3 regions of the Xanthomonas sp. F4 genome follow, and region 3 is predicted to be linked to each of the others. Evidence: riboswitches for the same ligand, from Rfam matches in the RefSeq annotation. Region 3 holds a riboswitch; each other region holds the start of a gene.
The links. A riboswitch is a leader RNA that binds a small molecule or an ion and turns the genes downstream of it on or off. The one in region 3 is predicted to bind cobalamin.

Region 1 (9,533 bases), on a different contig from region 3:
TTGCGCGGGTCGGTGTGGCTCAGCTGCGCCGACAGTTCCCAGCCGGCCAACAATGCATAGCCGGTCAATTCGGCGCCGCGGATGCGCGCCTCGTCCACGTTGACCGGCAGGAAGCTGACCGCGTCGTAGGAGATCAGGTCCTTGACCCGGGTCTCGTAGGCGTTGAAGGTCCAGTTCCAGCTGTCGGCGTACTGCGCCACGCCCAGGTTGCCGCTCTTGGAGCGCTCCGGCTTCAACTCCGGATTGCCGGCGAACGGGTAGTACAGATCGTTGAAGGTCGGTGCCTTGAAGCCGGTGCCGACGCTGGCGGTGAGCTTGAGGCCATGCGCCAGCGCCAGGCCCCAGCCGAGGCTGCCGGTGGTGTGTTCGCCGAACTGCTCGTTGTCGTCGCTGCGCACGCTGGCCTGCACCTGCTGCGCGCCGAAGCGGCCCTGGTACTCGGCGAACACGCCGGTGTTGTCGCGGCTGTCGACGTCGAAGGCGGTGGTGCTGGTGACGTGCTCGCGTTGCCAGTCGCTGCCGACGCTCAGCAGGTGGCCTTCGGCCAGGGTGACGTCGCCCTGCAGCGCGGCGGTGTCGCGGCGGCTGTCGAAGGTGCTGACGAAGCTGCGGGTGCGCGCGCCGGGGGCACGGTAGTAGCTGTCGGCGTCGTCGACGTTGCGACCGAGCTGCGCGGCCAGGTGCAGGCGATCGGACGGGGTCCAGTCCAGCTTGCCGCCGAACACCTGCTGGGTGTTGTCGGCCTCGTTGCCGGCGAACAGCGGATCGCCGTCGTACTCGTTGCGGCTGTCGATGTTCAGCGCCTGGCCTTCGATGCGCAGCGTGTCGGTCAGCGCGTAGCCGCCGCGCGCGCTCAGCGAGACGTTGCGGTAGCCGTCGCGGTCGGGCTGGTCGACGAAGCAGCCGGCGAACAGCGTGGCCGAACCGTTGCAGGCATTGATGCCGTCGGTCTCCTGGTAGCCGCCCTGCACGGCCAGCCAGCCGCGCTCGCCGCGGTTGCTGAAGCCGGCGCCGGCCTCGCGCAGGCCGTGGCTGCCGCCGCCCAGGCTCAGGTTCTGCTGGAAGCCCTGACCGCCGCGGCGGGTGAAGATCTGGATGACGCCGCCGATCGCGTCGGAGCCGTACAGGCTCGACCGCGGGCCACGCACGATCTCGATGCGCTCGATCTGGCTCAGCGGCAGGTCCTGGAACGCGGCCAGGCCGGCGCTGGCCGAGCCGATGCGCACGCCGTCGACCAGCACCAGCACGTGGTCCGATTCGCTGCCGCGCAGGCTCAGCGTGGTCAGCTTGCCCAGGCCGCCCTGGTTGGAGATGCCGATGCCGGCGCGGCCCTGCAGCAGCTGCGCCAGCGACGTGGCCTGGCTGCGCTCGATCTCCGCGCGGTCGATGACCTGCGCCGGGACCACGCTGTCCTCCACCGAGATCTGGGTGCGGGTGGCGGTGACCAGGACCTGGTCGAGATCGGTGGCGGCGTCGGCGGCGTGGGCCAGCGCGGGCAGGGACAGGGCGGACGCGATCGCGACCGAAAGCAGGCGGGACGACATGGGTGGCAACTCCGGCGCGCGGCTGCGCGCTGTGACGGCGAGGGAGTCGCGAACGGAAGGTGCAAGCGGACGGCGCCGAACGCGGCGCGGCACGCCGCGACGCCCTCCGCATCGCAACCAGTGAGCTGCAAGGCCGGTCTCCGGGCTGGCGATCGGGGAGGCGGACCTCCCGGCTGCGACGCCTTCCCATGCCGTGGCACAGTGGCGAAAGTCGTCAGCGCGGATCGCTTACCGTTGCGGGGGCAGCGCCGGCCTTGTCGCAAGACGCACCGGCTTCCCGTTTCAACCCGCTGGCCGGAGCCGGTGGGTCACCTTGAAGCGGCGCGATTGTACGCGATCGCCGCTGGCTGCGCGGGGTAGGGCATGCCCATCCATCCCGGGGATGCGGCTTTGGGTCTGGCAGGCGCACCACCGGTATTGCGCGGCGTAGCGCCGAGGGGTAGTCAGGTCGGGCCGCGCGGCGCAGGCGACATGCCGGCCAGACTCCGCCCGAAGGGCTGTGATCGCGCGCGTCCGTGCTCGCGTCGTCGCTCGGGCGCGGACTCACATCCACGTTCTGCGTTGTCACAGGCATGCGCAATCAAGGCGCGGCATGCTTGCGGATGCGGCAACGCCCTAGTCGGCGTGGGTGCCGTGGCCGTCGTCGTCGCCGTGATGGTCGTCCATCGGCGTTTCGTGCGTGTCGTGCGCGTAGGCGCCGTCGGCGTCATCGTCGCCGCGCGTGTCGTCGCGGTCGAAATGGGTCGTCGCCACCGGCCCGGCGACCGGCAGGCCGCGCTGTGCCGGCAGCGCCGCCGTTGCGGTTTCCAGCTCGCCCAGCAACTGCGCGCGGCGCGCCTCGGACAGTTCCTGCCAGTGGCAGCCGCTGAGCGCGCCTTCCAGCGAGTACAGCAGGTTGAGGCTGGGCTTGAAGCCGGCGCGCTTGACCTTGACGAAGGCGCCGACCGCGCCGGCCGCCTCCAGGTCCTGCTGCGTGCGCACGCCGACCTGGCGCAGCCAGGCCGCGCTCTTGGGGCCGATGTTGCGCAGCTTGGCCGTGCTCATCGCAGGCTGTCGATGAAGACCTGGGCGATCGCTTCCAGGCCGCGCTGGTCGTCGGCGTCGAAGCGGGCCAGGTCCGGGCTGTCCAGGTCGAACACGCCGACCAGCGCACTGTCGCGCAGCAGCGGCACCACCAGTTCCGAGCGCGAGGCGGAATCGCAGGCGATGTGTCCGGGGAACGCCTCCACGTCGTCGATGCGCTGGGTCTGGCCGCTGCTGGCGGCCGCGCCGCACACGCCCTTGTGCAGCGGAATGCGCACGCAGGCGGGCAGGCCCTGGAACGGGCCGACCACCAGTTCCTTGCCGTCGTAGAGATAGAAACCGACCCAGTTCAGCCGCGGCAACGCGTGGTACACCAGCGCGGCCAGATTGGCGGCATTGGCGATGCGGTCGGGCTCCCCGGCGACCAGGGCACGGGCCTGGTCGAGCAACTGGGCGTACTGTTCCGGCTTGCTGCCGGTGAGCGAGGACGAGGCGAACATCGCGCGAGTCTAGCAGCGCGCTGCGTCCGCCGGCACCGCGGCGGCTGACGCGCGCGACGCGCCCGGCTATCCTGCGCGCCGCCGCGCGTCCCGCCGGCCAACCGACAGGGTTTTTGCATGGCTGTTCCCGCCTTCTACGTCACCGGCACCGATACCGGCATCGGCAAGACCATCGCCAGTACCGCGCTGCTGCATGCCTTGCGCGCGCGTGGTCAGCGCGCGGTGGGCATGAAGCCGGTCGCCAGCGGCTGCAGCCGCGACGCTGACGGCTGGCGCAACGAGGACGCGCTTGCCCTGCAGGACGCGAGCGCGCCGCGGCCGGCCTACGCCGATCTCAATCCCTACGCGCTGCCGCTGCCGCTGGCGCCGGAACTGGCCGCCGCCGATGCCGGCGTGCAACTGGAACTGGCGCCGATCGCCGCAGCCTTCGAGCGCCTGCGCGCGCAGGCCGACGTGGTGGTGGTGGAGGGCGTCGGCGGCTGGGCGGCGCCGCTGTCGGCGACGCTGGATCAGGCCGATCTGGCGCGCGCGCTGGGACTGCCGGTGGTGCTGGTGGTCGGCCTGCGCCTGGGCTGCCTCAACCATGCCCGGCTCAGCGCCGCGGCGATCGCCGCCGACGGCCTGCAGTGCATCGGCTGGATCGGCAACGAGATCGACCCGGCGATGGAGCGCATCGACGACAACATGGCGATGCTGCGCGCGCGTCTGCCGATGCCGTGCTGGGGCCGCCTGCCGTACCGGCCGCAACCGCAGGCCGCGCAGTTGGCGGCGGAGCTGCAGCCGTGGGCGGGAATGTCGCCGGACTGAGCCGCTGCCGAGACGCGCGCTGCGCTGCCGGCTTGTGTGGGAGGGACTTCAGTCCCGACGCCTTGCCGATGACGCGTCGGGGCTGAAGCCCCTCCCACAGGCAGGCATCCCGACGGCGGGATCGGGCTCGTCCCGAATGTTCGCTCCCACTCCCGAAGCACGCGCATAAGCCGGTAGAAGAAGAGATCTACCGGTTTCGAGCAGAGCATCGGCGCTGAAGCCTCTCCCATGAAGGAAACCAGGAACGCCGGGACGCGCGGGATCGACAAATCCCCAATCCCCACTCCCGAATCCCGTCCATAAAAAAGGCCCGGTAGAGGGAGGGATCTACCGGGCCTGGGGTTGCACGGGGGGAGGGACCCATGCAGACCGAGCGTGCGTCGGGCGGCGAACCGCAGCGACGTCGAAAACGGTATTACTTGGCGGTGGGCTTGGCCTTGGGCGCAGCCTGTTCGGTCGCCGCCTCGAACTGGTGCTTGGCCAGCTGGCCGATCGCCTCGGAGGTCTTCAGGCCCAGGCCGAACACTTCCTGGTTGGCCGTGGCCAGCCGCTCGAAGTTGTCGCGGGCGATCTGCAGGCCCTTCGGCCACAGCGCCTGCACGGTGCCCAGATCGCGGGCCTCGGTCAGTTCGCCGAGGAAGCCGGTGGTGGCCGACACGTTCTTCTCGAAGGTCTTCAACTGCACGCCGAACACGCTCTCGGCGCTCTCCAGCGCCAGGCGGTTGGCACGCGCCGCGGCAGCGGCGAACTGCTGGGTGTAGCTGCTGAACTGATCGTTGAATTGAGCGGACATCATGCAACTCCGTTGGAATGCCGACTGCTGTTGCAGTGCAACATACGCCCATTCTGCTGCGATGCAACAAAATTTTCTGAAGCCGCTCAGGATGCGTTCAATCTACCTTCCGGATCAATGGTTTGGCGCAATTTCCCGGGGCTCGGCAAGGCGCCTCTGGGTTTCTGGCAAGCGCCAATGCGCGCTACGACGCACGGGCAGGCGGCATCGCAAACGCTCAGCCACCGCGGTGCCGCCCTTGCGATTCCCCACTCCCCATTCCCAGCCTTTCAACCCGGACCGCGATAACGGCAGCCGGAGGTGCAGGTTTCATGGACCACCACTTCGCTCAGCAGCGGCAGCGCCGGCTTGAGCCGGTCCCAGATCCACACCGCCAGGCGTTCGCTGGTGGGGTTGTCCAGGCCCTCGATGTCGTTGAGGTAATGGTGGTCGAGCTGGTCGTAGAGCGGGCGGAAGGCCGCCTTGATGTCGCCGAAATCCATGACCCAGCCGCTCTCGGCGCCGGGTTCGCCGCTGACGTGCAGCTCGATGCGGAACGAGTGCCCGTGCAAGCGCGCGCACTTGTGGCCGGGCGGCACGTTGGGCAGGCGGTGTGCGGCTTCGAGGGTGAAGACTTTGAAGATATCCATGGGCGGCATTGTACGGGCAGGGGCGGGAGCGGCGCGGTCGCGCGCGGGTCGAGGCGATGCAGCGGCGGTGGCCCGCGGCAGGCATCGCACGGCGACGCCGTGCCTGTGCCCGCGTTGGGACCACGCAACGAAAAAGCCGCCCCGAAGGGCGGCTTGTCGAGTGACGCGGCAGCGCTGTACGGGCGCTGCGATCAGCGCGGCGCGGCGGGACGGTTGCCGCCGTTGCCCTGCCGGCGTCCCTGGCCCTGGCGGCGGGCGCCGTCGGCGTGGTTGCCGCCGGGCTTCTTGCTGCCGGCATGCGCATGCGCGTGCGCCGGCGCATCGCCATGGCCGCGACGGGCATGGCTGCCGCGACGCGGCGGACGGGCACCGCCCGGACGCTCGTCCGGCGGGTTGTTGTTGCCCCAGCGGATCGGCGTGACCGGCTCGAAGCCCGGCACGTCGCGGATGTCCATCTCGCGCTTGAGCATGCGCGCGATCGCGCGCAGCAGCTTGGCCTCGTCCTGCGCCACCAGCGAGATCGCCTCGCCGGTCGAACCGTTGCGGCCGGTGCGGCCGATGCGGTGCACGTAGTCCTCGGCGACCATCGGCAGATCGTAGTTGATGACCTTGGGCAACTGGTCGATGTCGATGCCGCGCGCGGCGATGTCGGTGGCGACCAGCACGGTGATGCGGCCGGCCTTGAAGTCGCTCAGCGCGCGCAGGCGCTGGCCCTGGCTCTTGTTGCCGTGGATCGCGGCGGTCTTCAGCCCGGACTTGTCCAGGAACATGGTCAGCTTGTCGGCACCGTGCTTGGTGCGGGCGAACACCAGGGTCTGCTTGCGCGAGTCTGCGGCCAGCAGGTGCAGCAGCAGTTCGCGCTTGCGCGCGCCGTCCACCGGGTGCACGCGGTGGGTGATGGTGTCGGCCACGGTGTTGCTCGGGGTGGCCTGGATTTCCTGCGGATCGTGCATGAACTCGCGGGCCAGCTGCTTGATGCCTTCCTCGAAGGTGGCCGAGAACAGCAGGGTCTGCCGGTTCTGCTTGGGCAGCTTGGCGAGGATGCGCTTGATCGACGGCAGGAAGCCCATGTCGAGCATGCGGTCGGCCTCGTCCAGCACCAGGATCTCGATGCCCGACAGGTCCACGCTGCGACGCTCCAGGTGGTCGAGCAGGCGACCCGGGCAGGCGATCAGCAGGTCCACGCCGCGGCGCAGCGCGTCGAGCTGGTTGCCCATGCCCACGCCGCCGTAGATGGTGGTGCTGGGGATGCGCAGGTACTTGCTGTAGCCGCGCAGGCTGTCGTGCACCTGGGTGGCCAGCTCGCGGGTCGGGGTCAGGATCAGTGCGCGCGGCTTGCGCGGGCCGCCACTGCTGACCGGCTGCGGCGAGGTGCCCAGGTGCTGCAGCAGCGGCAGGCCGAACGCGGCGGTCTTGCCGGTGCCGGTCTGCGCGCCGGCCATCAGGTCATGGCCTTCCAGGGCGACGGGAATGGCCTGCGCCTGGATCGGGGTGGGGGTTTCGTAGCCCTGCTCGGCCAACGCGCGCAGCAGGAAGGGCGCAAGGCCCAGGGATTCGAACGACATGAGAATGCTCCGGATAACGCGCCGACGCCGGGACGGACCCGGCGCGCAGGCGCAAGTAGGTGAGGCTCGGAGCGTTCCCGTGAACCGCGCTGCGAGAGGGTGGATCAACCCGCAGCGCGAGGCTGGGGTTCGTCGGCACCACGAAAGGCGTCGGGCGGGGCGGGCGAGTCGGATCGTTGCGATCCTGGCCTCGCCGGCTGTCCCTGAGGGAAACGGACGGCCGCATGCAGACCGACATAGTCTACCTGAATTGGCGCGCTGCACAAACGTGGTGTCCGTTTCAGTTGAAACCAAGCAGGCGTCTGGCCGTACAATCGCCGGCTCAGCCCCCAGCACTGGACGGACATGAAGCTAGGTTCCCTGAAGGAAGGCGGTCGCGACGGCACCCTGATCGTCGTGTCCCGCGATCTGACCCGCGCGGTGCGCGCCACCGGCATCGCACCGACCCTGCAGCGCGCGCTGGAGGACTGGAGCAACCTCGCCCCGCGTCTGAACGCCCTGTCCGAGTCGCTCAACGACGGCAGCGCCGACGGCCAGTTCGACCTGGACATGGCGGCGCTGGCGGCGCCACTGCCGCGCGCCTACGAATTCCTCGACGGCAGCGCCTACCTGCCGCACGTCGAGCGGGTGCGCCGTGCGCGCGGCGCCGAGGTGCCGGAGAGCTTCTACACCGATCCGCTGATGTACCAGGCGGTCAGCGCCGGCTTCTACGGCCCGCGCGATGCGGTCAAGGTGGTCAGCGAGGACTACGGCATCGACCTGGAGGCCGAGATCGTGGTGGTCACCGACGACGTGCCGATGGCGGTCAGCCCGGCGCAGGCCGCCGCGCACATCCAACTGATCGGCCTGGTCAACGACGTGTCGCTGCGCAACCTGATTCCGCCGGAGCTGGCCAAGGGCTTCGGCTTCGTGCAGTCCAAGCCGCGTTCGGCGCTGTCGCCGGTGTTCGTCACCCCCGACGAACTGGGCCAGGCCTGGCAGGGCAACAAGGTGCACCTGCCGCTGCTGACCCACATCAACGGCGCCTGGTTCGGCGCGCCGGAAGCCGGCGAGGACATGCAGTTCGATTTCGCGCAGTTGGTCGCGCATGCGGCCAAGACCCGGCCGCTGGCGGCCGGCGCGGTGGTCGGCTCGGGCACCATCGCCAACCAGGACACCACGCGCGGCGCCTCCTGCTTCGCCGAGCAGCGCACCGTGGAAACCCTGCGCGACGGCAAGCCGAGTACCCCGTACATGTCCTTCGGCGACGTGGTACGGATCGAGATGCTGGACCGTGACGGAGTCAGCATCTTCGGCGCGATCGAGCAGCGCATCGAGCAGGCACCGCTGCCCTGACCCGGCCGGCGGCGCTACCGGGGCGACCGGCGGCGCCGCGACGCCGCTGTCCACCGGTATCGTTGTCGATTGCGCAGACGGAGGCGGGCATGGACGAGGCACTGCAGCTTTACACCTACTGGCGATCCAGCGCCGCGTACCGGGTGCGCATCGCGCTGGAGCTCAAGCGTCTGGCCTACCAGTCGCTGCCGGTGCATCTGGTGCGCGACGGCGGGCAGCAGCACTCGCCGGAATATGCGCGGTTGAACCCGCAGGAACTGGTGCCGACCCTGTGCCACGACGGCCAGCCGATCCGCCAGTCGCTGGCGATCCTGGAATACCTGGACGAGCGCTGGCCGGAGCCGCCACTGCTGCCGGACGCGCCGATCGACCGCGCCCGCGTGCGTGGCCTGGCGCAACTGATCGCCTGCGACATCCATCCGCTCAACAACCTGCGCGTGGCGCAGTTCTTCGAGAGCGCCTGGAACGTGCCGCAGCCCGAGCGCGAGGAGTGGATGCGGCACTGGATGCAGACCGGCTTCGACGCGCTGGAGCAGTTGCTGGCCGAGTCGCCCGACACCGGCAGTTTCTGCCACGGCGAGCAGCCGGGCCTGGCCGACTGCTGCCTGGTGCCGCAGCTGTACAACGCGCGCCGCTTCGGCGTGGACCTGCAGGTCTACCCGACCCTGGAACGGATCGAGCGCGCCTGCCTGGCGTTGCCGGCATTCGAGGCGGCGCGCCCGGAGAACCAGCCCGACGCGCAGTGAGTCGCGCTGCGCCGTAGCAGCGGCTTCCGCCGCGACCGGGCTTCCGATGATGCCCGGTCGGCCACTACCACCCTCCACCGCCGCATCGTTGCGCGTGAGGGTATGAGAGGGGCTTCCGTCCCGACTGCAGTGTGTCGGACGCTCCGGCTTTCGCGCGTCGCGGCTGAAGTCGCTTCCATAGAAGCTTGCGGCGAACTAACTCGCCGGGTGCACTGTGGGAGGGACTTCAGTCCCGACGACGAAGGGTGTCAGTCGGCTTTTGGCTTCGCGCGTCGCGGCTGCATGACAGTTGACTCCCACAGTGGCTGGGGCCGGGCCTGGCGCGCAACTGCGTGGAAGTGGCGTTTGCCCTGGCAAGGGCGACGCGGCAGCGACCGCCGATGGGCGGTCGGTCCACTGTTGCCGCCGTTGCCGCGGCTGCATCGCGATCGCAGACCTGCGAAGCCCCGGCCGCGCCCTCGCCGCTGCTGCGACGAAGCGGCGAGGCTTCAGACGAACCCGTGGGTGATCCGCGGCGCGGCGCTGGGGCTGTCGTAGTCGGCGTAGGGGTCGTGCTCGCCGCTGCCGCCTTCGGACAGGCGGAACTTCAGG
Region 2 (9,533 bases), on a different contig from region 3:
AGGCGCTGGCGCAGGCTGCGCGCGCGCCGCACGTGATGCTGGTCGATTACCACCTGCACGACCGGCTCGACGGCCTGGAGACGCTGGACGCGCTACGCGCGGCGATGCCCGGGCCGGTGGCCGGCGCGCTGCTCACCGCCGACGGCCGCGACGAACTGAAGCTGCAGGCCCGCGAGCGCGGCTACCGGCTGCTGACCAAGCCGGTCAAGCCGGCCTCGCTGCGTGCCTTCCTCACCGCCTATCACGATCCGATCTAGGGACCGTCGTGTGTTTTGTAACGGCAATGTATGCGCTGTGTGGCAGGTGGCGGCGCGGCCGGCGTGGCGCACGGCGCGGGCCGGCGGCTAAGGTGGTGGACCGCCCATCACCCGCCTGCGCATGACCTCCCTGGACGACACCGCGATGCCTTCGCTCCCGGACCTGCTGGCGGCGCTGGAGGCCGGCCAGGCGCAGACGCTCGAACACGGTGCCCGCGCCTATCTGCGGCAGCGCCCCGACGATGTCCTGGCCAGCAGCCTGCTGGCGATGAGCCTGCAGATGCAGGGCCAGCCGGCGCCGGCCGCCGCCGTGTACCGCGCGCTGGCCGAGCGCGAGCCGCACGAAGTGGCGCACTGGAACAACCTGGGCACGGCGCTGCGCGAGGCCGGCGAACCCGGCCCGGCGCGCGAGGCCTATCTGCGCGCCCGCGCGCTGGCACCGGACGATCCGCTGCCGCACCACAACCTGGGCCTGCTGGCGATGGACGCCGGCGACTACGCCGCTGCCCGCGAACACCTGCTCGATGCGCATGCGCTGGCGCCGCAGGCCCCGCCGCTGTGCGTGCACGCGGCGATGGCCTGCCACGAATGCGGCGACTTCCAGCGCGTGCAGGCGCTGATCGCCGACTGGCGGCAGTGGCCGCCGCTGGGTCCGGACACCACCGTGGAACTGGCCTGGCTGCTGTCGCAGGGCGGCGCGACCGATGTCGCCTGCACGCTGCTGCGCGCCTGCGCCGAAGGACCGATGGCGCAGCCGGCGCGGGCCTGGTCGCGGCTGGTGCTGGTGCTCGAACGCGCCAATCGCCTGCCGCAGGCGCGCGAGGCCGCCGCGCAGCTGCCGCCGCCGGAGCGGATCGACGACCCCGACGTGCGCCAGGACGCTGCCAACGCGCTGGCGGTGCTGGCCATGCGCGAGGGCCACTGGCAACAGGCGCAGGCGCTGCTGCGCGGGCTGCTGGCCGACGGCAGTGCGGTCGACCGGCGCAAGCAGAGCAATCTGTTCTTCGCCCTGGCGCGGGTCTGCGACCGCCTGGGCCTGCATGATGAAGCACTGGACGCCTGCGCGCAGGGCCATGCCGGCCAGGTCGAGGGTCTGGCCGCGCTGGTGCCGGAACTGGCGGCGGCGGATGCGCCGCCGTTGCCGGTCGCGTGTTCTCGCTGGGACCCGGCGCGCCATGCCGCGGCACGGCCGGTGAAGGCGCCGGCGATGGCGGACTCGCCGATCTTCGTGGTCGGCTTCCCGCGCTCGGGTACCACCTTGCTGGAACAGATGCTCGACGCCCATCCGCAGTTGGTCGCGATGGACGAGCGGCCGTTCCTGCAGGGACTGGCCGATCGCCTGGAGGCCCGCGGGGTCGTCTGGCCGGACGGGCTGGGCGAGCTCGACGATGCCGCCTGCGCCGAGTTGCGCGCCGAATACTGGCAGGCGGTGCGCGGGGTGGTGCAGCTGCAGCCGGACCAGCGCCTGGTCGACAAGAACCCGTTGAACCTGCTGCGCCTGCCGCTGATCCGGCGGCTGTTCCCGGAGGCCCCGGTGATCCTGGCGTTGCGCCATCCCTGCGATGTGCTGCTGAGCTGCTACATGCAGGCGTTCCGCTCGCCGGCCTTCGCCCTGCTGTGTTCCAGCCTGCCGCGGTTGGCCCGCGGCTATGCCGATGCGATGGAGTTCTGGCTGTATCACGCCGCCTTGCTGCAGCCGCGCGCGCTGGAACTGCGTTACGAGGACCTGGTGGCCGACCCGCAGGCGCAGGTGGCGCGGTTGGGGCAGTTCCTGCAACTGGAGCAGCCGGAACGCCTGCTGGAGTTCCAGCGGCATGCGCAGGGCAAGGGCTTCATCAGCACGCCGAGCTACGCGCAGGTGGTGGAGGGCATCAACCGCAAGGCCCTGGACCGCTGGCGTGCCTACCAGGATGCCTTCGCCCCGGTGCTGCCGGTACTGCAGCCGTTCCTGCAGCGCTGGGATTACCGCGGCGCTTGAGTCCCACGCGGTTGCCTGAATCGTTCCCGTCTGCCGGTTGAACGGCAAGGACGCCGCGTGCGCTGCAGCCGGTTGCAGTGGCGTTTTTGTCAGGCCCTGGCGCACGTTGGCACACCGAAACAACACCCCTCTTATAAAAAACTAACAAGTGCCTGACGGTCCTGTAATGGACCGCAGGCCCGAGGCATCCATTCCACCCGCCGCGCAGCCGCGCGTTCGGGACGCTTCGCGCCTGCGTGCAGCGCTGGCGCTTGTCGCACATCACATGAGGTCTTCCCGATGTCCGTAGCAAAGAACAGACTCGCCCACGCCGTTTGCCTGGCCATGGCGACGCTTCCCGCCACGCTCTATGCGCAGAGCGCCGCGCCGGCGGCGACCGCGTCCGGCGATGCGCCGGTGACCCTGGACAAGCTCACCGTCACCGGTTCGCTGGTGCGTCGCGTGGACGTGGAGACCGCCAGCCCGGTCGCCGTGGTCGATCGCCAGCAGATCCAGCAGAGCGGCAAGCAGACCCTGGGCGATCTGCTGCAGGCGCTGCCCGGCATCGCCGGTGCCGCCACCAACCCGCAGGTCAACAACGGCGGCGGCGACGGCGCCTCGACCATCTCGCTGCGCGGCCTCGGCGACGAGCGCACGCTGATCCTGATCGACGGCCACCGCATCCAGAACAACGACGTCAACTCGATCCCGGCCAACATGATCGACCACGTCGAAGTGCTGAAGGTCGGCGCCTCGGCGATGTACGGCTCCGACGCCATCGGCGGCGTGGTCAACTTCATCCTGCGCAAGAACTTTGAAGGCGGCGAAGTCTCGGCCAACTATGGCCAGACCAGCCGCGGCGACGGCGCGCGCCAGGGCGGCAGCTTCACCTTCGGCAAGACCTGGGACCGCGGCAACGTCGTGGTCGGCCTGGACTACAACAAGCAGAAGGAGGTCTCCACCGCCAACCGCGCGTTCTCCAAGTACGCGATGTACCTGTCCAGCGGCAGCGTCTACAAGGGCGGTTCCGCGCGCACGCCGACCGGCTACTACAAGCTGCCGGCGGCGACCCTGGCGGCCAACGGCTGCGCCGCCGACGGCGCGCTGACCGGTAACGGCAGCGGTGGCTACAAGTGCTACAGCTCCTCGGCCGATTCCTACAACTACGAGGCGCAGAACCTGCTGCTGACCCCGCAGCAGCGCGTCGGCGGCTTCGTGCTCGGCAGCTTCAACATCACCGACTCGATGCAGGCGTACGTCAACGCCTACCACAACCACACCATGTCCAACTTTGCGATCGCGCCGCTGCCGCTCGACGCGCAGAACGACGGCATCACCATCGCCGCCAACAATCCGTACAACCCGTTCGGTGTGGAGTTCGGCCCCAACGGCTACGAGTATCAGACGCGCTTCACCTCGCTCGGCCAGCGCGAAGGCTTCTACGACACCGCCACCGATCAGGACGTGATCGGCCTGAAGGGCGGCATCGGCGACAGCAGCTGGGTGTGGGACGCCAACTTCAACTACGGCCACTACCGCCAGCGCAACTGGAGCCACGGCTACGTCGATTACGCCGCGCTGCAGAACGCCATCAACGCCGGGCAGGTCAACATCCTCGACCAGGGCAGCCCGACCACGGTCGCCTGGCTGCAGAGCAACGAGTCGATCCCGCGCCAGGAAACCACCACCATCATGCGCCAGTGGGAAGCCAGCGCCAACGGCAGCCTGTGGGACATGCCGGCCGGCGCCGCGCAGCTGGCCGTCGGTGCGCTGTACCGCAAGGAGAGCCTGAGCTCCAGCGTGTCGGCCAACGCGCTGATCAACAGCGACAACACCTGTGCGGTTTCCTCCGAAGCCTGCGCCTCGCCGCTGAGCGGCAGCTTCAACGTCAAGGAAGCCTACGCGCAGTTGTTCATGCCGGTGCTGGAGCAGTCCTCGCCGATCGGCGCGCTCAACCTGACGCTGAGCGACCGCTACTCCGACTACAGCAGCGTGCGGTCGGGCAACAACAGCGCCTCGTTCCAGGTGGAATGGCGGCCGATCCACGACCTGATGGTGCGTGGCACCGCGGCGCAGGTGTTCCGCGCGCCGACCATCACCGACATCTACCAGGGCCCGACCGCCGACGCGCCGAACTTCATCGATCCGTGCGTCGGCTATAGCGGCAGCGGCCATGACAACGCCTGCGCCGGCGTGCCGGCCGGCTTCAGCGGCACGGGCCTTTCGCAGACCAACGCGATCAAGTCCGGTGCCACCTATGTCGGCTACCAGCTCAAGCCGGAGAAGGGCACCTCGTTCGACTACGGCCTGGTCTACAGCCCCGAGTACGTGCCGGGCCTGTCGGTCAACCTCGACTGGTGGAAGGTCAAGCTCAATGATCTGATCCAGCCGATCTCCGCGCAGACCGTGGCCGACCTCTGCTACAACGACAACAACAGCCCGTACTGCAGCTACATCCACCGCTATCCCGCCAGCAGCGTCAGCGCCGGCAACATCGACTACATCCAGACGCCGGTGGTGAACATCGGCAAGCTCAATACCCAGGGCATCGACCTGGGCGCGAGCTACGCGCTGCCCGCCACCGACTACGGCAAGTTCACCGTGACCGTGGACAGCACCTACCTGCACCGCTACGACATCGACACCGGGGACACGGTGGTGCACATGGCCGGCCGCTACAACTCGTCCTACGGCAACTACGCGCACTGGCGCGCGCATGCCCTGCTCGGCTGGAAGCTGGGCAACTGGGATGCGAGCTGGACCACGCGCTGGATCGGCAAGATGCAGGTCGGCAGCGGCGACCTGACCCAGAACATGTCCGCCGACGCGCAGTTCAAGGGCGTGGTGCTGGACTACGGCAGCTACATGTACCACGCGCTGCAGGTGGGTTACGACATGGCCGGGGCGAACCTGCGCCTGGATCTGGGCGTGGACAACCTGACCAACAAGCAGCCGCCGATGATGTATCAGAACAACGTGTTGAACGCGAACACCGACGTGAGCACCTACGACACGCTGGGCCGTTACTACTGGATGCGTGCCACGTACAAGTTCTAATGCGCAGCAAGGTGTTGCGAAGTAAATGGCATCGGCGCCTCTTCATGGGGCGCTGATTCCAAGTGGGTAATGCCTGGTTGTCGGTTTGGTGCTGGTGAGGATTTCCCGAACACGCCATCAATTTCAACGGCAAGTTATGGATTCTTCCCGCAGAACTCATGATGTTGGTCGCGCAGCGCCACCCAACTCCCTGGGTGGCGCTGCGCAGTGCCATCACTGCATCCTGTCCACCTACCTGAACTTCACTGACAGGCCGGCCTGACCGAAGGCGCCGGCATGGCGGGATGGGCGCGCACCGTCGCCGCACATCCCCAATCCCGAATCCCCAATCCCGGCCGAAACAGGCGCCGCGGCGCTCACCCCGCGCCGTGCAGATGCTCGAACAGGATGGTGCTGCCGATCGCGATCAGCAGGGCGCCGCCGACGATCTCCGCCCGCTTGCCGGCCAGCGCGCCGAGCGCGCGGCCGAGCATGATGCCCAGGGTGACCATGGTCAGCGTGCACAGGCCGATGATCGCCGCGACCTCGACGATGTTCACGTCCAGGAAGGCCAGGCCGACGCCGACCGCCATCGCGTCGATGCTGGTGGCGAACCCGGTGGCGGCCAGGCTCCAGAAGCCGTGACGCTTGGGCGCGGCCTCGTCGGGCGCGTCGGACTCCGGCTTGAGGCCGGCGACGATCATGTGCACGCCCAGCGCGCCGAGCAGGCCGAAGGCGATCCAGTGGTCGAAGGCGACCACGTACTTGGACGCGGCCTGGCCCAGCACCCAGCCCAGCGCCGGGGTCAGCGCCTCGATGCAGCCGAAGATCAGGCCGGCGCGCAGCGCGTCGGCCCAGCGCGGACGTTGCATCGCCGCGCCCTTGCCAACCGCGGCGGCGAAGGCGTCGGTCGACATGGCGATGCCGAGCAGGAGAATCGAAAGAAACGACATGGGGAACCGTACCGGGACAGGCGACAACGACGAGCGCGCGCGCCCGGCCTTCGCCTTGCGCACTCGCCGCTGGTCTCGCCAACCGAACTGGCTGCCCGTACCACGGCGCATCGGCCGAGTGTGTTGACACGGGCGCTGTCCGCGCAGGTCGGACAGCAGGCTACTCCCCAAGGGGACGCGCAGTCTAACAGCCGTCAATTGCGGCGAACATACCTGGAACGCACGCGAACCTGCAGCTTCTCTTCTTAGCATCGGCTATAGCGGCGCGTGCAGGCCGGCGTTCCGCGTGGGGTGCTGCGATGGCCCGCAGCGCCCGTGATCACTGCAGCGCATTCGGTTGATCGCTGCAGGGAATCCGGTGTCGCCGCTGCGGCGCTGTGCATGCTGGTGATACGCGCCGCCTGCTGAGGCGAACGCGGCTGTGTGCGGTCGGCAATGGCGGCGCTGCGTGCCGACGCCAACACCGCGCGCTGCGCTGCAGCGTGTTGCCGTCGCCGCGGCGCGACTACACTGGCCACGCTTCAGGTGCCTGGTCGTCGCAAGACGCACCGGGTGAAACGGGAAGCCGGTCCGATGCCGGCGCTGCCCCCGCAACGGTAGGCGAGAACACCCGACAACAGACCACTGCGCAAGCGGGAAGGTGTCGGGGTGATGCGGTCGCGCATTGCTCGCAAGCCCGGAGACCGGCCTGACGTGGACGTCCTGCGACGTTCTTTCTCGGGTGTTGCGGTGGGCAACCTGACGAGCGGAACGACGTCGGGGCCCTTGCGCCGCGCGTTCGCTTGTCCTGTCCATCGCCGCCCGCCCGGTGGTGATGCGATGAGGAGACAGGACCCGTGAACCAGATGACCCGGACCGGCGCCGACGTGGCGACCGTCAAGCTCTTGATCGACGGTGCGTTCGTCGAATCCAGCAGCAGCCAATGGCGCGAGGTCGTCGATCCGGCGACCCAGGACGTGCTCGCGCGCGTGCCGTTCGCCACGGCCGCGGAAGTGGATGCCGCCGTGGCCGCCGCGCAACGCGCGTTCGCGAGTTGGCGCAAGACGCCGATCGGCACCCGCGCGCGGATCTTCCTGGCCTATCAGCAACTGATCCGTGCGCACATGGGCGAGCTGGCGGCGATCCTCACCCGCGAGCAGGGCAAGACCCTGGCGGACGCGGAAGGCGACGTGTTCCGCGGCCTGGAAGTGGTGGAACAGGCCGCGGCGATCGGCAACCTGCAGCTCGGCGAACTGGCCAACAACGTCGCCAACGGCGTGGATACCTACACGCTCTTGCAGCCGTTGGGCGTGTGCGCCGGCATCACCCCGTTCAACTTCCCGGCGATGATCCCGCTGTGGATGTTCCCGATGGCCATCGCCACCGGCAACACCTTCGTGCTCAAGCCATCCGAGCAGGATCCGCTGGTGACCATGCGCCTGGTCGAACTGGCGGTGCAGGCGGGCGTGCCCAAGGGCGTGCTGAACGTCGTGCATGGCGGCGCCGAGGTGGTCGATGCGCTGTGCGACCACGCCGACATCAAGGCGCTGTCGTTCGTCGGCTCCACCAAGGTCGGCACCCACGTCTACCGGCGTGCGGCGCTGGCCGGCAAACGCGTGCAATGCATGATGGGCGCGAAGAACCATGCGGTGGTGTTGCCGGATGCGGCGCGCGAGCAGACCCTCGACGCGTTGGTGGGGGCGGCCTTCGGCGCCGCCGGCCAGCGCTGCATGGCCGCTTCGACGCTGGTGCTGGTCGGCGAGGCGCGGCAGTGGATTCCGGCGCTGGTGGCCAAGGCGCAGACGCTCAAGGTCAACGCCGGCAGCGAACCCGGCACCGATCTGGGGCCGGTGATCTCGCGCAGTGCGCGCGAGCGCATCGAAGCGCTGATCGCCACCGGCATCGCCGAGGGCGCGACGCTGGAACTGGACGGACGCAACCCGACGGTGCCCGGATTCGCTCATGGCAACTTCGTCGGCCCGACGATCTTCTCCGGGGTCGCGCCGGGCATGCGCATCTACGACGAGGAGATCTTCGGCCCGGTGCTGGTGATCCTGGAGGCGGCTACGCTGGAAGATGCGATCGCCCTGGTCAACGTCAATCCGAACGGCAACGGCACGGCGCTGTTCACCCAGTCCGGCGCCGCCGCACGCAAGTTCCAGGAGGAGATCGATGTCGGCCAGGTCGGCATCAACGTGCCGATTCCGGTGCCGGTGCCGCTGTTCTCGTTCACCGGTTCGCGTGCCTCCAAGCTCGGCGACCTCGGCCCCTACGGCAAGCAGGCGGTGCAGTTCTACACGCAGACCAAGACCGTCACTGCGCGCTGGTTCGACGATGCCGGCGCCGGGCAGGGCGTCAACACCACGATCCGCCTGTCGTGATGGCCGCGGCGATGCAGTGGCCGCTGGAGCAGTCGGCCGATGTCGGGCTGGACGAGGCGCAGCGCGCCTATCGCGAGGCCGCGCGCGGCTTCGCCCAGGCCGAACTGGCGCCGCACGCGGCGCGCTGGGACGCGGACGGGATCTTTCCGCGCGAGGCGATCGGCAAGGCCGGCGAACTCGGCTTCTGCGGCCTGTACGTGGACGAGCACGCCGGCGGCAGCGGGCTGTCGCGCCTGGATGCGGCGATCGTGTTCGAGGAACTGGCCGCGGTCGATCCGTCCACCGCGGCCTTCATCAGCATCCACAACATGGCCACCTGGATGCTGACCCGTTTCGCCACGCCGGCCGTGTGCAGGGACTGGGGCGCGGCGTTGGCCAGTGGCGCCAAGCTCGCCTCGTACTGCCTGACCGAACCCGGTGCCGGCTCCGACGCGGCCGCGCTGAAGACCCGGGCGGTGCGCGATGGTGACGGCTACCGCATCGACGGCAGCAAGGCGTTCATTTCCGGCGCCGGCGCGACCGACCTGCTGGTGGTGATGGCGCGCACCGGCGAGGACGGCCCGCGCGGCATCAGCGCGTTCGCTGTGCCGGCCGATGCGGCGGGCATCGCCTATGGGCGCAACGAGGACAAGCTGGGCTGGCACAGCCAGCCGACCCGCGCGGTGAGTTTCGACGGCGTGCGCGTGCCGCTCGCGCATCGCCTGGGCGAAGAGGGCGAGGGCTTCCGCATCGCGATGCGCGGCCTCGATGGCGGCCGCCTCAACATCGCTGCGTGCTCGCTGGGCGCGGGGCAGGGCGCCCTGGACGCGGCGCGGCGCTATCTGGGCGAGCGCCGCCAGTTCGGCAAGAAGCTCGCCGAGTTCCAGGCCCTGCAGTTCACCCTGGCCGACATGGCCACGCAACTGGTCGCCGCGCGGCAGATGGTGCACACCGCCGCACGCAAGCTCGACGCCGGCGCGCGCGATGCGAC
Region 3 (9,533 bases):
TGTTCATGCGCCGCAGCTGCACGTCCAGCTCTTCGCGCAGCTCCGGCCCCTGCGCGCCGCTGTCGAGTTGGGTCCGCAGTACCGCCAGCGGCGTCTTCAGGCTATGCGCCAGGTCGGCCAGGGTGTTGCGCTGGCGGTCCAGGTTCTCGCGCTCGCTCTCGATGAAGGCGTTGATGCTGTCGGTCAGCGGCTCCAGCTCGCGCGGATGGCGATCGCCCATGCGCATGGCTTCGCCGCGCTGCACCTTGGTCAGTTCGTTGATCACCCGGCGCAGCGGGCGCAGGCTCCATTGCAGGATGAAGGCCTGCAGCACCAGCAGGATCAGGCCGGCGCCGCCGAGGTTGAACCACACCCGGCCGCGGAACACGCGCAGCTGCGCGCCCAGCGCGCGGGTGTCCTCCATGATGTAGATGGTGACCGGGGTTTCCTTGTCGCGGCGCACGTAGGCCAGGCCGATGCCGTAGCGGTAGACCTCGCCCTCACTGCCGTCGATCTGGGTCATCGGCCAGGGTCCGTCGAAGGTTTCCTGGCGCGGCTCGAGCATGCCGCCGCGCGGTGGCAGCGGGCCCTCGCTGGACATCGAGATCCAGCCTTCTGTGGGCAACACGATCTGCGCGTACAGGCCGCTGCCGGGCCGGTCGAAATGCGGGTCCGGCGGCGGCTTGTCGTTGTTGATGTACAGCGACCCGTCGCGGGCGACGTCGATGTTGTTGGCGTACGCGGTGGCGTAGCTCTTCAGGCGCTCGCGCAGGTTGCTCAACGCGGTGTCGGCGAACGCCTGGTCCAGCGCGTAACCGGCCGCGGCCAGGAACGCCAGCAGGCTGAGGCTGGCGGCGAGCAGCTGGCGCGCCTGCAAGGAACGCGGGCGCCAGCGTTTGTACCACCTGGGTCGTGCCGCCACGCGGTCGCTTCCTCGGTGTGCTCGCCGGCGCCTGCGATCAGCCTTCGGTGCGCGGAATCGCGAACCGGTAGCCGCGGCCGCGCACGGTCTCGATCGGCTTCAGCTCGCCGTCCGGGTCCAGCTTCTTGCGCAGGCGGCCGATGAACACTTCCAGCACGTTGGAATCGCGGTCGAAATCCTGCTGATAGATGTGCTCGGTCAGGTCCGCCTTGGAGACCAGTTCGCCGGCATGCATCATCAAATACTCGAGTACCTTGTACTCATAGCTGGTCAGGTCGACGTTGCTGCCGCTGACGCTGACGGTCTGCGCCGCCAGGTCCAGCGCGACCGGACCGCATTCCAGGGTCGGCTTGCTCCAGCCGGCGGCGCGGCGCAGCAGCGCATTGACGCGCGCCAGCAGCTCTTCGACATGGAACGGCTTGACCAGGTAGTCGTCGGCGCCCTGCTTGAGGCCTTCGACCTTGTCCTGCCAGCTGGAGCGCGCGGTGAGGATCAACACCGGAAACTTCTTGCCTTCGTCGCGCAGCGCCTTGATCAGCTCCATGCCCGACATCTTCGGCAGGCCGAGATCGATGATGCCCACGTCGAAGGGCACTTCGCGGCCCATGTACAGGCCTTCCTCGCCGTCCTGCGCCGCATCCACCGCAAAGCCTTCGCGCTTCAGGCGAGCGGCCAGGGTCTCTCGCAGCGGAGCTTCGTCTTCGACCAGAAGGATACGCATGAACTCTCCCTAGTAACTTACAGGTGGCCGGTGGCCGGGGCGGTGTGTGGAACCTGAACCGAACTATCCGGACTCACGGGTGATCGTCGCGTGGTGGCTCGGGAGGCTCGCCCGACCGCGGCGCCCGCGGCGGTGCCGCACGGCCAGGCTGCGGATCGTCCATGTAGCGTACCCGCCCACGGCCGTCCATGTACTTGACGCGGTTGATGTCGCGTCCGTCGAACGGCACGCGCTCGGCGCCGAGGATCTGGCCGCCGGTGGACCGTTGCACCCGGCGCACCGCATCGGACAGGGAACTGCCGGCATAGTCACGGCTGCGTCCCGCGTCGCGCTCCGGCGGCGCCATCGCGCCCGGCATGGGCGGCTGCTGCGCACGGCCATGCCCAGCCGCGACCGACGCCAGCGCGAGCGCGAAGACGGCGGCGAAGCGGTAGTGGCGGGAAGCAGGAGAAGTCACGACGGGCATCCTAACGGACTGATCGGAAACGTTCAAAACTTGTGAAGCGCGACACCTCGTGGAAACGAAGACGACCTCGAGAAATCGAGGCAAATTCTTGATTTTTCGGGGTGAATCCGGTCTGAACTTTTCCGGCCGCCACGGGCGACATTCAGTCAAATGAACCTGTGAAGAGTCGATGCAAGGGCCGCGCCAGGGGTCTGGAGAGGCCCTACGGCAGGTGCTTCGCAGCGTCTCCGGGAACGCAGAGACTAGCCGGCCATACCTGAACGGAATCCCTGAACGAAAGGATAAAAGTGGGATGCGGACCCGTCGCCGACCGAGTCGCGACGCTGTCCTACGCTATCGAGAAGAGACGAGGTCGACCAGCCGATGAGCAAGGCCATGGCGCCTCCGCTGCGTTCCGATTGGCTCCCGCCGATCAGGCCGCCGCGCGTGTCGCCCCATCGGTGATCGCCAACGCCCGCTCCAGTAGCGCCCAATCCGCACCCGGCCGGTGCGCGCCCTCGCTGAGCACCTGGCGGAAGGCGCGGCCGCCGGGCTGGCCATGGAATAGGCCGAGCAGGTGCCGGGTGATGTGCTTGAGCGCCAGGCCCTCGGCCAGGCGTGCCTCGACGTAGGGACGCAGCGCACGCAGCAACTCCGCGCGCGGACGCGGCGCGGCGCCGGTCAGGGCCGCGTCCAGTCGGTGCAGGACGTAGGGGTCGTGATAGGCCGCGCGGCCCAGCATCACCCCGTCCACTGCCTGCAACTGCGCCTGCGCCGTCTCTACCGCGGCCAGGCCGCCGTTGAGCACTACCTGCAGCTGCGGCCGCTCGCGCTTGAGCCTGTGCGCCCAGTCGTAGCGCAGCGGCGGCACCTCGCGGTTCTCCTTCGGCGACAGGCCCTGCAGCCAGGCGTTGCGCGCGTGCACCACGAACAGCCCGCAGCCGGCCGCGGCAACCTGGTCGACGAAGGCCAGGAACACCGCATAGTCGTCGTCCTGGTCCACGCCCAGCCGGCACTTCACCGTCACCGGGATGTCCACCGCCGCGACCATCGCCGCCACGCACTCGGCGACCAGCGCCGGCTCGCGCATCAGGCAAGCACCGAAGCGCCCGGCCTGCACCCGGTCGGACGGGCAACCGCAATTGAGGTTGATCTCGTCGTAGCCCCAGTCCTGGCCGATCCGCGCCGCCTGCGCCAGCAGCGCCGGCTCGCTGCCGCCGAGCTGCAGCGCCAGCGGATGCTCGGACGCATCGAAATCCAGCAACCGCGCACGATCGCCCAGAACCACCGCATTGGCGTGCACCATTTCGGTGTAAAGCCGCGCCGACGGCGCCAGCAACCGGTGGAAGATCCTGCAATGCCGATCGGTCCAGTCCATCATCGGGGCGACGGACAGGCGCAGCGAGGCGGCGTAACGCGCGGGGAGATCGGCGGTGGGGAGCGGAAGCGTCATCGGCACGACGGACGGGCGCCGCCGGCTATCCGCCGCAGCGCCAAGTCATTGGCTTAGGGATCAATAGCTTACACGTTCGCGATGAACGTTGCCGGGACCTACCGACAAAAACGCACTGGCGCTTGACCCGCCGCCGCATCCGGCCTATCGTGCGCTCGCCGAAGGTATTCATCTCTTCATTCGGATGAAGGGATGGATTTAAACGGGAATCCGGTGACGGCCGGCGCCGCAAGCGCCTGCCCATTCCGGAGCTGCCCCGCAGCGGTGAATGGAAACGACCTCCGTCAATGGCACTGGGCCGGCGCATGCCGGCCTGGGAAGCGACGGACAGTAGGTGCGCAGCCGGCACGGTGCGCGTGTCCATCAGCCCGAATACCGGCCCCGGCCGGAGGACCGTGCGTCCTCCGATTCGACCTGGCGCCTCCGCGGGGAGGCGGCCGGACCGCGACCCGGCCTTGCGCCGCGCCGCGTCGTCCGCCTGCCCGCGCGGTACCGGTTCGCCCGCGGGGGCGAAGGTCGCTGGCGTGGCGGGCGGTCCGTGCGAACGGGACGCGCGGCGCGCGGTTCCTTCGTTCCTCAATGCCCTTGAACGCAATGAGGAAACGCAACATGACGATCGTGACCAACCTGGGCTTCCCGCGCATCGGTGCGCGACGCGAGCTCAAGCAGGCGCTGGAACGCTACTGGCGCCGCGACATCGATAGCGCGCAACTGCAGGACACCGCACGCGACCTGCGCCTGCGCCACTGGCAGCTGCAACGCGAGGCCGGGGTGGACGTGCCGCCCAGCAACGACTTCAGCCTGTACGACGCGATGCTCGACACCGCGTTCCTGTTCGATGCGATCCCGCAGCGCTACCGCGCGCTGGCCGATGCCGATCCGCTGGCCGGCTACTTCGCGATGGCGCGCGGCACCCAAGAAAACGGCCTGGACCTGCACGCGCTGGAAATGACCAAGTGGTTCGACACCAACTACCACTACCTGGTGCCGGAGCTGGCGCGGCGCCAGCACTTCCGCCTGCGCGGCGACAAGCCGGTGGTGGAGTTCCTGGAAGCCAAGGCGCAGGGCATCCAGACCCGGCCGGTGCTGATCGGGCCGGTGACCTTCCTGGCGCTGTCCAAGACGGTGGACGGCAGCGACCGCTGGGCACTGCTGGACAGTCTGCTGCCGGTGTACGCCGACCTGCTGCAGCGCCTGCATGCGGCCGGTGCCGGCTGGGTGCAGCTCGACGAGCCGGCGCTGGTGCTGGACCTGGACGACGCCGCGCGCGCCGCCTATCGCCGCGCCTACGACGTCCTGGCGCAGGCGCCGCGGCCGAAGCTGCTGCTGACCAGCTATTTCGGCGAGCTGGGCGACAACCTGGAGCTGGCGATGGCGCTGCCGGTGGACGGCGTGCACGTGGATCTGGTGCGCGGCGTGGCGCAACTGGACGCGGTGCTGCAAGCCTTGCCAGCCGGTCGCGTACTCTCGGCCGGCCTGGTCAACGGCCGCAACGTGTGGCGTACGCCGCTGGACAACGCGCTCACCCTGGCCCGTTACGCGGCCGGCCATGTCGGCCGCGAGCGGTTGTGGCTGGCGCCGTCGTGCTCGCTGCTGCATGTGCCGGTGGATCTGCAGCAGGAGACCAAGCTGGACCGTGAACTGGTCGGCTGGCTGGCCTTCGCCAGGCAGAAGCTGCAGGAACTGCGCACCCTGGCCGATGCGCTGGACGATCAGCCGCAGGCGCAGGCGGGACTGGATGCAGCGCGCGATGCGTTGGCCAGCCGCCGTGCCTCCGCCCGCGTGCACCGCGCCGAGGTGGCGCGACGGGTAGACGCACTGACCGACGATGCCGGCCGCCGGCAGTCGCCGTATGCGCAACGCCGCCAGGCGCAGCAGGCCGCGTTGCGGCTGCCGCTGTATCCGACCACCACGATCGGCTCGTTCCCGCAGACCGAGCAGGTGCGGCAGGCGCGCGCGCAGCACAAGGCCGGCAAGCTCGACGATGCCGCGTACGACGCGTTCCTGGCTGCCGAGACCGAACGCTGCGTGCGCGCGCAGGAGCAACTGGGCCTGGATGTGCTGGTGCACGGCGAGTTCGAGCGCAACGACATGGTCGAGTACTTCGGCGAGCAACTCGACGGCTTCGCCTTCACCCGGCACGGCTGGGTGCAGAGCTACGGCTCGCGCTGCGTGAAGCCGCCGATCATCTACGGCGACGTGCAGCGTCCGGCGCCGATGACGCTGCGCTGGACCCAGTACGCGCAGTCGCTGACCGAGCGGCCGATGAAGGGCATGCTGACCGGGCCGGTGACGGTGCTGCAGTGGTCGTTCGTGCGCGACGACCAGGAGCGCGCGCAGACCTGCCGGCAGATCGCGCTGGCGCTGCGCGATGAGGTGCGCGACCTGGAGGCGGCCGGCATCGGCGTGATCCAGATCGACGAGCCGGCGATCCGCGAAGGCCTGCCGCTGCGCCGCGCCGACTGGCAGGCGTACCTGGACTGGGCGGTGCAGTGCTTCCGCATCGCCGCGGCCGGCGTGCGCGACGCCACGCAGATCCACACCCACATGTGCTACTCGGAGTTCAACGACATCATCGAGGCGGTGGCGGCGATGGACGCGGACGTGATCTCGATCGAGACCTCGCGCTCGCGCATGGAACTGCTCGATGCCTTCGTGCGCTTCCGCTACCCGAATGCGATCGGGCCCGGCGTGTACGACATCCATTCGCCACGCGTGCCGAGCACGCAGGAAATGGTGGAGTTGCTGGAGAAGGCGCGGGCGGTGCTGGATCCGCAGCAATTGTGGGTCAACCCGGATTGCGGGCTGAAGACCCGCGGCTGGGCGGAAACGCGCAGCGCCCTGGAAGCGATGGTCGCCGCGGCGCGGCAATTGCGCAGTCAGCAGGCGCAGGCGGCGTGACCGGCGATGCCCGGCGCCACGTGCGCCGGGCATCTTCGTGCTCCAGGCATGTCCAGCATCCCAGTTCGGCGTGCTTTGCTGCATTGCGTCTTTGTCCGGCAATGTGCGCTGGCTATAACCGCAGGCGAACGCGTGGCGAGGGGGCGCTGCGTCCTCGCCGACGTGCTGCCGGCGGCGCATCGCGCCGCGAGGTCCGGTAGGTGCGTCTGCTACTCAGCACCGCCAGGGAGAGCGCGTCATGCCGAAGTTGTCGAAACTGTCCGCCGTCTGCGTCCTGTATCTCGTCGTCCCCACCGCCGCGCTGCACGCGGCCGAACTGATTCCCAAACAACTGGCCGGTCCGCCGGAGGAGTTCGCGCAGATGCGCGCGCCCGCCCCGGCGGAAGCGGCGATCCTGTCCAAGAGCGCGTTGCTGCCGGTGGAGTTCTCCGCCGCACGCAGCAGTGGGCCGGCGCAATGGCACACCACACTGCCGGTGGAGAACGGCAAGCTGCGCTTCGTGGTGCTGTCCGGCGAACACGATTGGCAGCCGCGCCTGAGCGCGCCGGCCACGGCCAGTGCGCGCGCCGGCACCGCCGCCGCGACGCCGATGCTCGCGCCCAGTGCCAAGGCCACCCAACTGGGCGCCGGCGGCGCCGCACTGCCAGCCCGCGAGTACCGCGTGGACACAGCCGCTAACGGTGAGTGGACCCTGACCCTGCAGGCCGACAGCAACAGCACGGCGCAGCGCGGTTATGTGCTGATGGAAGGCGATGCGCGCACGCAACTGGCGTCCTATCCCAGCGACCGCGCGCAACTGCAGCGCGGGCAGCGCATCGGCCTGACCGCCCTGCTCGGCGGCATCGATGCGCAGGGCAGCGTGTCGCTGGCGCGCAGCGCCGGCAGCGGCCGCATCGACACCGCCCAGTTGCGGGTGATCGCGCCGGACGGCTCCGTCAGCCAATGGCCGATGGCCGACGACGGCCGCCACGGCGACGGCGCCGCGGGCGACGGCGTGTATGCCGGCGACTTCCCGGCGACCGCCACCGGCACCTATATCGCGCAGGTGGTGGTGCACGGCCACGACGCCAGCGGCCAGCCCTTCGTGCGCACCAGCGAGCACGTGCTGCCGGTGCTGGACACCACCCTGCGCATCAACGCCGATGCGGTCGCCGCCAGCGCCCAGCCCGGCACCCGCCTCACCCTGCCGATTCCGGTACGCATCGGCGGCGGCCAGGCGCCGGCGCACTACCGCGTGCTCGGCGAACTGTGGGGCACCGGCCGCGACGGCAGCGCGGTGCCGGTGGCCTGGCTCGGCGGCATGCTCGCGCCGCAGGATGGACGCCTGCCGCTGAGCGTGGACGAACGCTGGATCGCCCGCGCCGGCGCGCGTGCACCGTTCACCCTGCGCAACCTGCGCGTGGAGGATCCGGACAACTTCGTGCCGCTGACCACGCGCGCGACACTGCCACTGACCCTGCCGGCGTTGCGCCGCAGCAGCGTGGCGCGCAGCACCGGCGCGATCGACGAGAGCATGCGCATGGGCGAGCGCCCGGCGCAGTTGAGCGCCGCCACCACCGACATGCAGGCGCAGGCCACCGGCAAGCGCCTGGTGCTGGTGCACGGCTACTGCTCGGGCGGGGTATGGCCGGTGGCGCAGTTCAGCAACGCCTCCGCGTTCCTGGACGTCAACCAGAACCGCAGCAACGACCAGTTCGCGCAGCGCCTGGCGCAGTTCGGCAGCCAGTGGAACTCGTTCGGCACGGTGGCGCACAGCCAGGGCGGAATGGCCGCGCTGCATCTGTACGTGTACTACTGGAGCGGCCTGGACAACGCCAGCGGCGGACGGGTGATGCAGTCGGTGGGCACTCCGTACCAGGGCACCAACCTGGCCGGCATCCTGGCCACGGTGGGCTCGTGGTTCGGTGTGGGCTGCGGCACCAACAACGACCTGACCTATGACGGCGCCAAGGCCTGGCTGGCCGGCATCCCCAACTCGGCGCGGGCGCTGGTGAACTACTACACCACCTCCTTCGCCAAGACCAACTGGTATACCAACGACTACTGCAATGCGGCCTCGGACCTGGTGCTGAGCGACCCGGAGGACGGCACCGTGGAGCAGGTCAACGGCCAACTGCCCGGCGGCGTCAACCGCGGCCACACCACCGGCGAATGCCACACCACCGGCATGCGCGATCCGGCGCAGTACCTGGACGCCAGCCGCAACGCGACCATGAACGCCAACGCGGCGCGTTGAGGGGCCGGGATTAGGGAGTCGGGATTGGGGATTGGTGAAAGCGCTGCCCGGGCATGTCAGCCTGGTGCAGCGCCGATCTTTCCCCAGTGCCGAAGCCGCCGCTGGTGCAATTCGCTCGGCGTGCGGCTTTTTGTAGGAGCGGCTTCAGCCGCGACGGGCGTTGTAGGTCATGCCTGTCGCGGCTGGAGCCGCTCCTACGGTGGTGCGGGGAATACGCTAACGCGCCGCATCCGCCACGGCCTCGCGGCTCTGCGCATCGGCGCCGCCGCCGAGCACCTTGTACAGGGTGACACGGTTGCCGGCCTCGCTCAGCCGCAGGGTGATCAGGTCCTGCTGCGCGGAGTACAGCGAGCGCTGCGAATCCAGCGCATCCAGGTAGCTGTCCACGCCGTTGCGATAGCGCGCGTCGGCCAGGGTGTAGCTGCGCTGGGTGACGTCGACCAGGGCGCGCTGTGCGTCCATGCGTTCGTCCAGCTGCGCGCGCGTGACCAGCGCATCGGCCACTTCGCTGAAGGCGCTCTGGATGGCCTTCTCGTAGCTGGCGACGTTGACGTCGCGGGTGATCCGGGCCACGTCCAGTTCGGCCTTGAGCGCGCCGGCGCGGAAGATCGGCACGCTGATGCTGGGCACGAACGACCAGATGCGGTTGCCGGCATCGAACAGGCTGGACAGCGCGGTGCTGCTGCGCCCGGTGGAGGCGGTCAGCGAAATGGTCGGGAAGAATGCCGCGCGTGCCGCCCCGATGTCGGCGTTGGCCGACTTCAGCGTGTGCTCGGCGTACAGCACGTCCGGGCGCTGCAACAGCACGCGCGATTCCAGTGGCGCCGGCAGCGGCGCCAGCGCCACGCCGCCCTCCAGCGCGCCGGCCTGCGGCAG

Region 1: another riboswitch for cobalamin. It lies ahead of btuB (TonB-dependent vitamin B12 receptor); the one in region 3 lies ahead of metE (5-methyltetrahydropteroyltriglutamate--homocysteine S-methyltransferase).
Region 2: another riboswitch for cobalamin. It lies ahead of FHR66_RS16490 (CoA-acylating methylmalonate-semialdehyde dehydrogenase); the one in region 3 lies ahead of metE (5-methyltetrahydropteroyltriglutamate--homocysteine S-methyltransferase).

The regions. Positions count from the first base shown of each region.
Region 1 covers NZ_JAASQX010000001.1:201,697-211,229, forward strand. Annotated here, with positions in the region: gene btuB (TonB-dependent vitamin B12 receptor) at 1-1,544, opposite strand, end outside; cobalamin riboswitch at 1,659-1,875, opposite strand; gene FHR66_RS00950 (TfoX/Sxy family protein) at 2,160-2,588, opposite strand; gene FHR66_RS00955 (GAF domain-containing protein) at 2,585-3,067, opposite strand; gene bioD (dethiobiotin synthase) at 3,185-3,874, shown strand; gene FHR66_RS00965 (phasin family protein) at 4,290-4,667, opposite strand; gene queD (6-carboxytetrahydropterin synthase QueD) at 4,937-5,296, opposite strand; gene FHR66_RS00975 (DEAD/DEAH box helicase) at 5,488-6,861, opposite strand; gene FHR66_RS00985 (fumarylacetoacetate hydrolase family protein) at 7,207-8,196, shown strand; gene maiA (maleylacetoacetate isomerase) at 8,286-8,942, shown strand; gene FHR66_RS00995 (PilT/PilU family type 4a pilus ATPase) at 9,431-9,533, opposite strand, start outside.
Region 2 covers NZ_JAASQX010000005.1:172,434-181,966, forward strand. Annotated here, with positions in the region: gene FHR66_RS16470 (hybrid sensor histidine kinase/response regulator) at 1-257, shown strand, start outside; gene FHR66_RS16475 (tetratricopeptide repeat-containing sulfotransferase family protein) at 403-2,235, shown strand; gene FHR66_RS16480 (TonB-dependent receptor) at 2,560-5,271, shown strand; gene mntP (manganese efflux pump MntP) at 5,628-6,203, opposite strand; cobalamin riboswitch at 6,710-6,909, shown strand; gene FHR66_RS16490 (CoA-acylating methylmalonate-semialdehyde dehydrogenase) at 7,049-8,563, shown strand; gene FHR66_RS16495 (acyl-CoA dehydrogenase family protein) at 8,563-9,533, shown strand, end outside.
Region 3 covers NZ_JAASQX010000008.1:37,863-47,395, reverse strand. Annotated here, with positions in the region: gene FHR66_RS19330 (ATP-binding protein) at 1-856, opposite strand, end outside; gene FHR66_RS19325 (response regulator transcription factor) at 939-1,622, opposite strand; gene FHR66_RS19320 (hypothetical protein) at 1,696-2,088, opposite strand; gene dusA (tRNA dihydrouridine(20/20a) synthase DusA) at 2,501-3,520, opposite strand; cobalamin riboswitch at 3,665-3,918, shown strand; gene metE (5-methyltetrahydropteroyltriglutamate--homocysteine S-methyltransferase) at 4,130-6,421, shown strand; gene FHR66_RS19305 (choice-of-anchor X domain-containing protein) at 6,660-8,657, shown strand; gene FHR66_RS19300 (efflux transporter outer membrane subunit) at 8,874-9,533, opposite strand, start outside.